2 regions of the Leifsonia sp. Y862 genome follow, and region 2 is predicted to be linked to the other one. Evidence: predicted binding sites of a transcription regulator. Region 2 holds the regulator's gene; the other holds the start of a gene.

Region 1 (4,193 bases), 1.1 Mb from region 2:
CAGACGTGCCCGACGTGCCAGACGTTCCCCAGGTTCCGGACATTCCGGGGCCGGATGCGCCGCAGGTTCCCGACATTCCCAACCCGCTGGACGACAGGCCAACTGCGGCATCCGCTGCCGCTGCAGATCCCCGCGCGGCAGCGAACGCATCTTCCACGCCGTCCGAACCGTCTGCACCATCCGGCTCATCGACACCGCAGTCCGGCTCGCCATACGGCGGCCCGGCCGCACCACCCTCATACGGTGCTCCGACTCCGCCGCCGCCAGGATACGGTGCACCAGGCTACGGCGCACCGGGTGCCGCTCCATACGGGACACCCGCCGCCAAGCAGCCGGTGCTCAGCATCATCTCGCTGATCGCCGGAATCGTCGGCCTGCTCGGCTTTCCCGTCGTCTTCCTGCCGATCATCGGCGGCATCCTCGGCCTGATCATTCCCGCCGCCGCCGTCGTGCTCGGCTTCCTCGGCAGGTCAAAGGAGCCGCGGGCCAAGGCCATGTGGCTGACCGGAATCATCACCGGATTCGTAGGCCTGGCGATCGCCGTGATCAGCATCATCGGTTGGGCCATCGTCATCGCGACGATTCCCCCCGGTGGCTACCGGTACTATAACTAGCCGGCCAGTGTGGCCGTAGTTTCGATGGTGGGCGCCAGAACTCGGGGAGCCCTCCTGCGTTACGCGAGCGCCGCCTCGTGCGTGCGTTGTGCTTAAACCCGGAGGTCGCGTCAATGAACGGGCAACAGAGCGAGTCTGGGGCGCCCAGGGATGAGTTCAGTCTGGATCTCACCCGTCCTCCAGCGCCGGTTGAAGGTCAGCTCGATTACGAATCGACGGTGACGGCCCCCACCGAATGGGTGCCGTACGTCTACACGAACTCGGAGATCCAGGCGCTCACCGAGCGACGACAGCTCTCGAACGCGTCCGTCGTCTGTGGCGTGCTCGGCCTGGTGATCGCGGTGTTCGGCATGTGGGGCATCCTGGTCTCACTCGCTGCCATCATCCTCGCGCTCATCGGGCGGCGCACTGAGCGGATGGCCGGGCGAACCTGGCTGCTCGGTTTGGTCGCCGGCATCGTTGGCGTCGTCGTTGCAGCGGGCTGGATCGTGCTGATCATCGCCGTCTTCCCCGGCCGCGTGTAGCCGCGGCCCTGCCCTGCACTGCCGTGAGCCGCGCCTCGGTCTATACCGAGCTGGCCACCCGTTCCACCAGCAAGGCAACGCGCTTTCCAGCACGCCTCGTCATGATCAGCGTGGCTGAGGCGCTTCCGGTTGGCTTCAGCCGCACCCGCAGGGCAGCCGGGTCAAGGTCGACGCCGCGCTTCTTGATTTCGATGGTGCCGATATCGCGGGCTTTGAGTGCCTGCTTGAGCTTCTTTTCGTCGAACGGCAACTCGTCGATGACGCGGAATGCCGTGGCGAACGGTGATTCGATCAGGGTGTCAGACGTGAAGTAGGCGATCCCATCGCTCACCATGCCGGCGTCAGCGGATCGGGCCAGGTCTCCGATGAGCCTGGCGCGAATGACCGCGCCATCCGGCTCGTAAATGTACTGGCCCAATTCGGCGACATCCACGTCGTCTGCGTCGGCATCCGCTGTCATCTCCGCAACGCCGCCAGGCGTGAGGATGAGCGCGGAACGTCGGATGCCCTCCCTGGCCAGTACGCCGAACCACAGCCCCATTTCAACGAGCTGCCCGTCGACCGAGATCCACTGCGCTTCTGCCTCAGCTGGAATCAGGTCGCGATCGTGGCCTGGTCCGAGCTTGACGCCGATGGGGAGGGTTTTCGCGAGGCCGAACACGTAGTCGAGGGAGGGCGAGTAGTCCTCCGGTCTCGTCAGGCGAGACGTGTTCTTGTGGCCGGAGGTGCGCCTGGCCGGATCGAACCAGGCAGCGTCGAATCCGGTGAGGTCGAACGTCTCAGCGTCAGCGTGCTCGACGTGGGCCTGCGGGAACGGCGCCAGGTTGAAACTCGCGACGGTCGCTGTCACTTCGTCGGCGTCGACGGCGGTCACCGCGATGTCCATGGCAGCCATCGCCATCGCGTCGCCCCCGATTCCGCACCCGAGGTCGGCGACTCGATGGAGGCCCGCCCCTGCGAATCGGCCGGCGTGCAGTGCGGCAACGCGCAACCGGGTGGCCTGCTCGAGACCGGCTTCGGTGAACAGCATGCGCTGCGCGAACTCGCCGAACTTGCCCTGCGCCTTCGCGCGCAATTTGGATTGAGTGAGGACGGCTGCGACGAGCCCAGGGGAGTGCCCTGCCTTGCGCAGGTCGGCGACCAGGCGTACGACATCTGCGCTGGATTCGAAGGGGGGAAGTGAGTCAAGAAGACGCAGGCCCTCTGGTGATAACAGCTCGACGAGCTCTGAGCGATCCATTACGTCACGGTAGCACCGATGTCGGTGCCGCCATTGTCTGGCACTCACATTGCGTGAGTGCCAGATGCGCCCTAAACTCGAATTAGCACTCTCGACGTGAGTCTGCCAACCCTTATGTCTTAGTTAAGAAAGAGGTCAACCGTGTCGGTCTCCATCAAGCCGCTCGAGGATCGCATCGTCATCAAGCAGGTCGAGGCAGAGCAGACTACTGCTTCAGGTCTTGTCATTCCTGACACTGCCAAGGAGAAGCCCCAGGAGGGTGAAGTCGTTGCAGTAGGCCCCGGCCGCATTGACGACAACGGCAACCGCATCCCGCTCGACGTCGCTGTCGGCGACAAGGTCATCTACTCCAAGTACGGCGGAACCGAGGTCAAGTTCGGTGGGGAAGACCTGCTGGTCCTCTCGGCACGCGACGTCCTCGCAGTGGTCGTTCGATAGTTTCTCGCTTTTCTGGTCGGGCCCCTGATGCACAGCATCGGGGGCCCGACTTTTTTGTGCGCGGCAGGCGAATCGCCGACCCTAGGATTGACAGATGTCCGCAGACCCCCTCAAAACCCCTGCCGCTCCCTCCGCCGCACTCGCCGCCGCCGGCCGACCGGCCAGGAGTGAGCAGAGCAAGGGGCTGACCTATGCGGTCTCTGCGTATGCGTTGTGGGGCCTGCTGCCGCTGTACTTTCTGCTGCTCGTGCCGACAGGTGCCTTCGAGATCGTCGCGTGGCGCGTGCTGTTCTCGCTCGTCTTCTGTGCGCTGCTGATCACAGTCACGCGCAAGTGGGGAGCTCTCACCGCGGTGTTCGCGAAGCCGCGGGTCGTGTGGACGATGGGGCTGGCCGGTGCTCTCATCTATGTCAACTGGCAGACCTACGTCTTCGCTGCGGTCAGCGGGCACGTCCTTGAGGCCGCGCTCGGCTATTTCATCAACCCGATCGTCACGATCTTCCTCGGCGTCATCGTGCTCAGGGAGCGCCTGCGCGTGGTGCAGTGGATCGCGGTGGGAATCAGCGTGATCGCCGTCGGCGTTCTCACCGTCGGCTACGGCTCCGTGCCCTGGATTTCCCTGATCCTCGCCTTCTCCTTCGGCTCGTACGGCCTGATCAAGAAGCGCGTCGGCAACGACGTGGATGCCGTGACGGGCCTGACGCTGGAGACCGCGTGGCTCGCTCCGATCGCCATCATCCAGCTCATCGTCGTCGCCGCGCTGTCTGGGTTGACCATCGGCACCATCTCTCCATGGCACACGATGGGACTGCTTGCGGCGGGCGTCGCGACAGCGGTTCCGCTCCTCTTCTTCGCAGCGGCGGCCAGCCGACTGCCGCTCACCTTCCTGGGCTTGACCCAGTACATCGCTCCCGTGCTGCAGTTCCTGGTTGGGGTGTTCGTGCTGGGAGAAGAGATGCCGCCAGAACGGCTCATCGGTTTCGCTCTGGTCTGGGTCGCGTTGATTGTGCTGACGATCGACATGATCGTCTCCGGTCGCGCGCCGCGGCGCGTATCGCTCGAACCGGTCTAAGCGGCCGATACGCTCTGGATGCACCAGCCACCGAAAGGACCATGATGCTTCGCCGCACCGTTGCCGCCCTCCTGGGTCTTGCCGTCGTCATTCCGCTGGCTGTGACCGCCTGCTCGTCAGAGCCGTTGGCGCCGACGCCAACGCCGACGAGTGCGACCGCCAGGGTCGTTCCATCCGGCGACGGCGTGCTCCGCATCGGAACGCTCTTCCCGATGACGGGCGACGCTGCCGGATCCGGCGCCGCGCAGGTCGCTGGAGCCCAGCTGGCCGCCCGTGAAATCGCTGAGCAGGGCGGGGTGCGCGGG
Region 2 (4,193 bases):
GGTGCCGGAGAGCACCAGGCCATGACCGTTTCCGAGCAGCAGCGACTCGCCGGGGCGAACCCGGCTGACCGTCACCGCGTGCTTGGCTTCGCTGCCGCCGATGCGCACAATGGCACCGGCGGAACAGTCTTCAGGGCGCAGCGATTCGTCCAGGTAGAAATGGGCCATCAGGATCTAGCCGAGGAAGCGATCGCGCAGCTTGGAGAACAGGCCCTGCTGGAACTGGCTGAGCTCTGGGGCGTGCCCCTTGTGCCTGGCCGCGAACTGCTGGATGAGTTCCTTCTCCTTGTGATCGAGCTTCGTCGGGGTGACGACCTGGATGCCGATCTTCAGGTCTCCTCGGCCGCTGCCGCGCAGCTTGGTGATGCCGCGGTCCTTGATGGTGAGGATCTCGGCGCTCTGGGTGCCGGGCTTCAGGTCGATCTCGATGTCGCCGTCGAGACCCTTGAGCGTCGTGGTCGTGCCGAGGATGGCATCCGCCATTTGCACTTCGAGCGTGCAGAGCAGGTCGTCGCCGTTGCGGCTGAAGATGTCGTGGTGACGTACCTTCATCTCGAGGTACAGGTCACCGTTCGGGCCGCCAGCGGGGCCGGCCTCTCCACTGCCTGGCATCTGCAGGCGGAGACCGGTGTCGACGCCGGCGGGGATGTCGACGGCCACGGTGCGACGGGCGCGAACACGGCCCTGTCCCTGGCAGGTGACGCACGGCGTTGCGATGATGGTGCCGTAGCCGCGGCAGGTGCCACAGGGGCTTGACGTCATCACGTTGCCGAGCAGGGAGCGCACTGCGCGCTGGATGCTTCCGGTGCCGTGGCAGATGTCGCAGGTGACGGGCGACGTGCCCGGCTGGCAGCAGCTGCCGTTGCAGGTCTCACAGACGATGGCCGTGTCGACCTCGAGGTCGCGGTGCGTGCCGAAGATGACCTCTTCGAGGTCAACCTCGACGCGGATGAGTGCATCCTGGCCGCGTTCACGACGTGAGCGGGGTCCGCGACTGCCGCCGCCACCGCCGCCACCGAAGAACGTCTCGAAGATGTCGCCGAAGTTTCCGAAGTTGCCGCCGTCGAATCCGCCACCGCCCTGGCCGCCCATGTCATATTGCTGGCGCTGCTTCGGGTCGCTCAGGACGTCGTAGGCGTGCGTGACGAGTTTGAACTGTTCCGATGCTTCAGCACCAGGATTCACATCGGGGTGGAGCTGCCTGGCAAGGCGACGGTACGCCTTCTTGATCTCATCGATCGTTGCGTCTTTGGAAACGCCCAGGACTTCGTAGTGGTCAGCCAAAAGCGGCTCTCCTTGTTGATCTGTGTGCGGGAAAGTGGATATAAAAGCTAGTTCTCACCGAGATGACGGGAGAGGTATCTGGCAACAGCGCGTACCGCAGCCATGTTGTTCGAGTAGTCCATGCGAGTCGGACCGAGCACACCCAGCCTGGCCAGGTCGCCGCCGGCTGAGGTGTATCCACTGGTGAGAACGGATGTCTCCCCCAGCCCGAATGACGCATTCTCACGTCCGATGCTCACCGAGACACCGTGCTGGTCGGCCACCATCTCACCGAAGAGGCGAAGCAGGACAACCTGCTCCTCAATCGCTTCGAGCACGGGGTAGATACTGCCACTGAAGTCTTCCTCAGTGCGCACCAGGTTCGCAGCTCCTGCCATCACCAGGCGGTCGTGGCGGTTCGCCCCGACCTGTTCGATGAGGGTGGACACGATCACGCCGAGCAGATCGGCTTCTACGGCAGGGCCGAAGTCGCCGGCATCCGTCAGCGTTTTGGCTGCCTCTGTCATGGTCGACCCACCGACAGACTGGTTGAGCCGGGCACGGATCGAGGCAAGCTGCTGCTCATCGACAGCACGGGGCAGGTCGATGACGCGCTGTTCAACCCGACCGGAGTCGGTGATCAGCACGGACAACACTCGGTGATCGGTCAGCGGCACGAGTTCGACGTGGCGAACGCGGGCGCGGGACAGCGACGGGTACTGCACGAGGGCGACCTGCTTCGTCAGCTGTGACAAAAGTCGCACGCTGCGAGCCAGGACCTCGTCGAGGTCGGAGGACTGACCGAGGAAGGTTTCGATCGCCTGGCGCGCAGCTGGAGTCAGCGGGCGCACATTGGCGAGGTGATCGACGAACAGCCGGTATCCCTTGTCGGTGGGGATGCGCCCCGACGAGGTGTGCGGTGCGGCGATCAGTTCTTCTTCTTCGAGCAGGGCCATGTCATTGCGAATTGTCGCGGCCGAGACGCCAAAGGAGTGCCTGTCGACGATCGATTTCGATCCGACCGGCTCGCGGGAGGCGACGTAGTCCTGAACAATGACGCGCAAGACTTCAAGGCTGCGTTCGGAAACCATGCTGTTACAGTCCCCTCTTCACTCGGCGTTCACGTCGGCGCTCGCATACTCTTCGCGTTAGCACTCGCATTGACTGAGTGCCAATCATATCGCGTCTACCTGTGCCTTCATTGATTGCCAACCGGAGTTTCACCGCAGTAGCGTTGGCATACAGAACGGCGCGCGAGATTGGCATGACCGCCTGGAGCGTGCAATCGTCTGAAAGGCGCGATCATGACTGATCCGGATGCACAGACTCCCCCAGAACCGCCAGACGGCGAGGAACAGCCGCCGCCCGGCTTCCGGCAGTCTTACGTTCCGCCGAACCCGAATACCACCCTGTCGACAATGGACGACCGGCAGTGGGCGTCCCTGGCTCATCTGGGCGGTATTTTGGGGTTCCTTCCCTCGCTCATCATCTGGCTTGTCTTCAGACAGCGCGGTCCGTTCACCAACGTGGAAGCCAAGGAAGCACTCAACTTCCAGATCACCCTGTCGATCGGGTACGTGGTGATCTACGTCGTCAGCTTCATCGTGACCGTCGTGACCTTCGGCCTGATCTCGTTCATCGGCCTGTTGTTCTGGGTGCTCTGGATCCTCGGTGTCGTCTTTTCCATCCTCGGCTTCATGAAGGCGAAGGATGGGTACCACTATCGCTACCCGTACGCCATCCGCTTCATCGGATAGCCGGCTTTACCAAATACGGGCTTGACCAATACGGGCTTGACCAAACAGTGGTCACGGAGCCCGCGGATGACGTAGCCACGCCAGACACGCGTATTCGTCCCCAATTGCGTCTCGCTCTGTCTGTACTGTATTGACTGGACATCACCGCGTTTTCCGCATGTCCGCGTTTCACTGCACGTCATCATTGCCCGCCCCGTGCGCGATCCAGCGCCATACGATCCCAGCGCCAAAGGAGACACCATGTCTGATGCACCTCCACCCCCTCCCGCCAACCCGTACCAGTCTCCCAGCCAGCTCAGCCCGGCTGACGAAAAGCTCTGGGCGACGCTCATCCACATCGGCGGAATCTTCTTCGAGCTGCTGCCCGCACTGATCGGTTACCTGGTCCTCAAGGATCGCGGCCCGTTCATTCGCCAGCACACCGCTGCGGCATTGAACTTCCAGCTCACCATGCTGATCGCGTACATCATCGGCGCCATCTTGACGGCCGTCTTCATCGGCATCCTGATCGTCTTCGCCGTATGGGTCGTGACGATTGTCTTCAGCATCATGGCCGCAGTCGCTGCCAACAAGGGCGAGGCGTACGTGTACCCGCTGTCGATCAAGTTCGTCAGCTAGCTCGCACTCTCGTGTGAGGCCGCACCGGCGGTCACGCGGAAGAAGCCGCTCACCAGGTCACGATCTGGTGAGCGGCTTCTTTCGTTGAGCGGATGTCGGAGCAGAACGTGAACGCGCGCTCGCGGCCCACGGTGCGCCCGGTGCGCGCTCGGGCCCCCTAGGAGCATGCTTCACGCGGGTCCTGATCATTCAACCGGGTGGGGTCTCGGACCAATACAGACACGGCCGGGTCGGTTCTGTTCAGCCCGTTTGCGGATGATCACGTCTATCGGCGAGTTGGTCTGCCATCCGGGTCGGGGACTTCGTGGCCACATGCCACCGCTGCTGCCCGTCCATCCAGATCGGGGCCTTCACCTGCGGCACCCCGTCGACCATCCGGATCTGCCACCCCGACCGGTGAATCGTTCGGTGGTGGAACCAGCACAGGGTCACTCCGTTACCCACCTCGGTGGGCCCGCCGAGCGCATCCGGGATGACGTGGTGAATCTCGGCCCACGCGGCCGGGCTCTGGCAGCCCGGGATGATGCAGCCGCCGTCCCGGAGGGTGATTGCACG

The links. Region 2 encodes HrcA, which represses chaperone genes, less so after heat shock. Its sites were predicted from a motif close to TTNGCACTCGNNNNNNNCGAGTGCNAA; they were not measured.
Region 1: groES (co-chaperone GroES) is a predicted target of HrcA. The motif match lies at 2,416-2,442, and genes of this name have one in related genera.

Annotation. Positions count from the first base shown of each region.
Region 1 is NZ_JBYHFR010000001.1:1,848,180-1,852,372, reverse strand. Features, by position in the region: gene AC25Z0_RS08745 (DUF4190 domain-containing protein) at 1-614, shown strand, start outside; gene AC25Z0_RS08740 (hypothetical protein) at 728-1,138, shown strand; gene AC25Z0_RS08735 (class I SAM-dependent methyltransferase) at 1,179-2,378, opposite strand; gene groES (co-chaperone GroES) at 2,520-2,816, shown strand; gene rarD (EamA family transporter RarD) at 2,911-3,888, shown strand; gene AC25Z0_RS08720 (ABC transporter substrate-binding protein) at 3,930-4,193, shown strand, end outside.
Region 2 is NZ_JBYHFR010000001.1:768,699-772,891, reverse strand. Features, by position in the region: gene AC25Z0_RS03660 (16S rRNA (uracil(1498)-N(3))-methyltransferase) at 1-168, opposite strand, end outside; gene dnaJ (molecular chaperone DnaJ) at 175-1,284, opposite strand; gene hrcA (heat-inducible transcriptional repressor HrcA) at 1,332-2,354, opposite strand; gene AC25Z0_RS03645 (DUF4870 domain-containing protein) at 2,568-3,020, shown strand; gene AC25Z0_RS03640 (DUF4870 domain-containing protein) at 3,261-3,638, shown strand; gene AC25Z0_RS03635 (HNH endonuclease signature motif containing protein) at 3,879-4,193, opposite strand, start outside.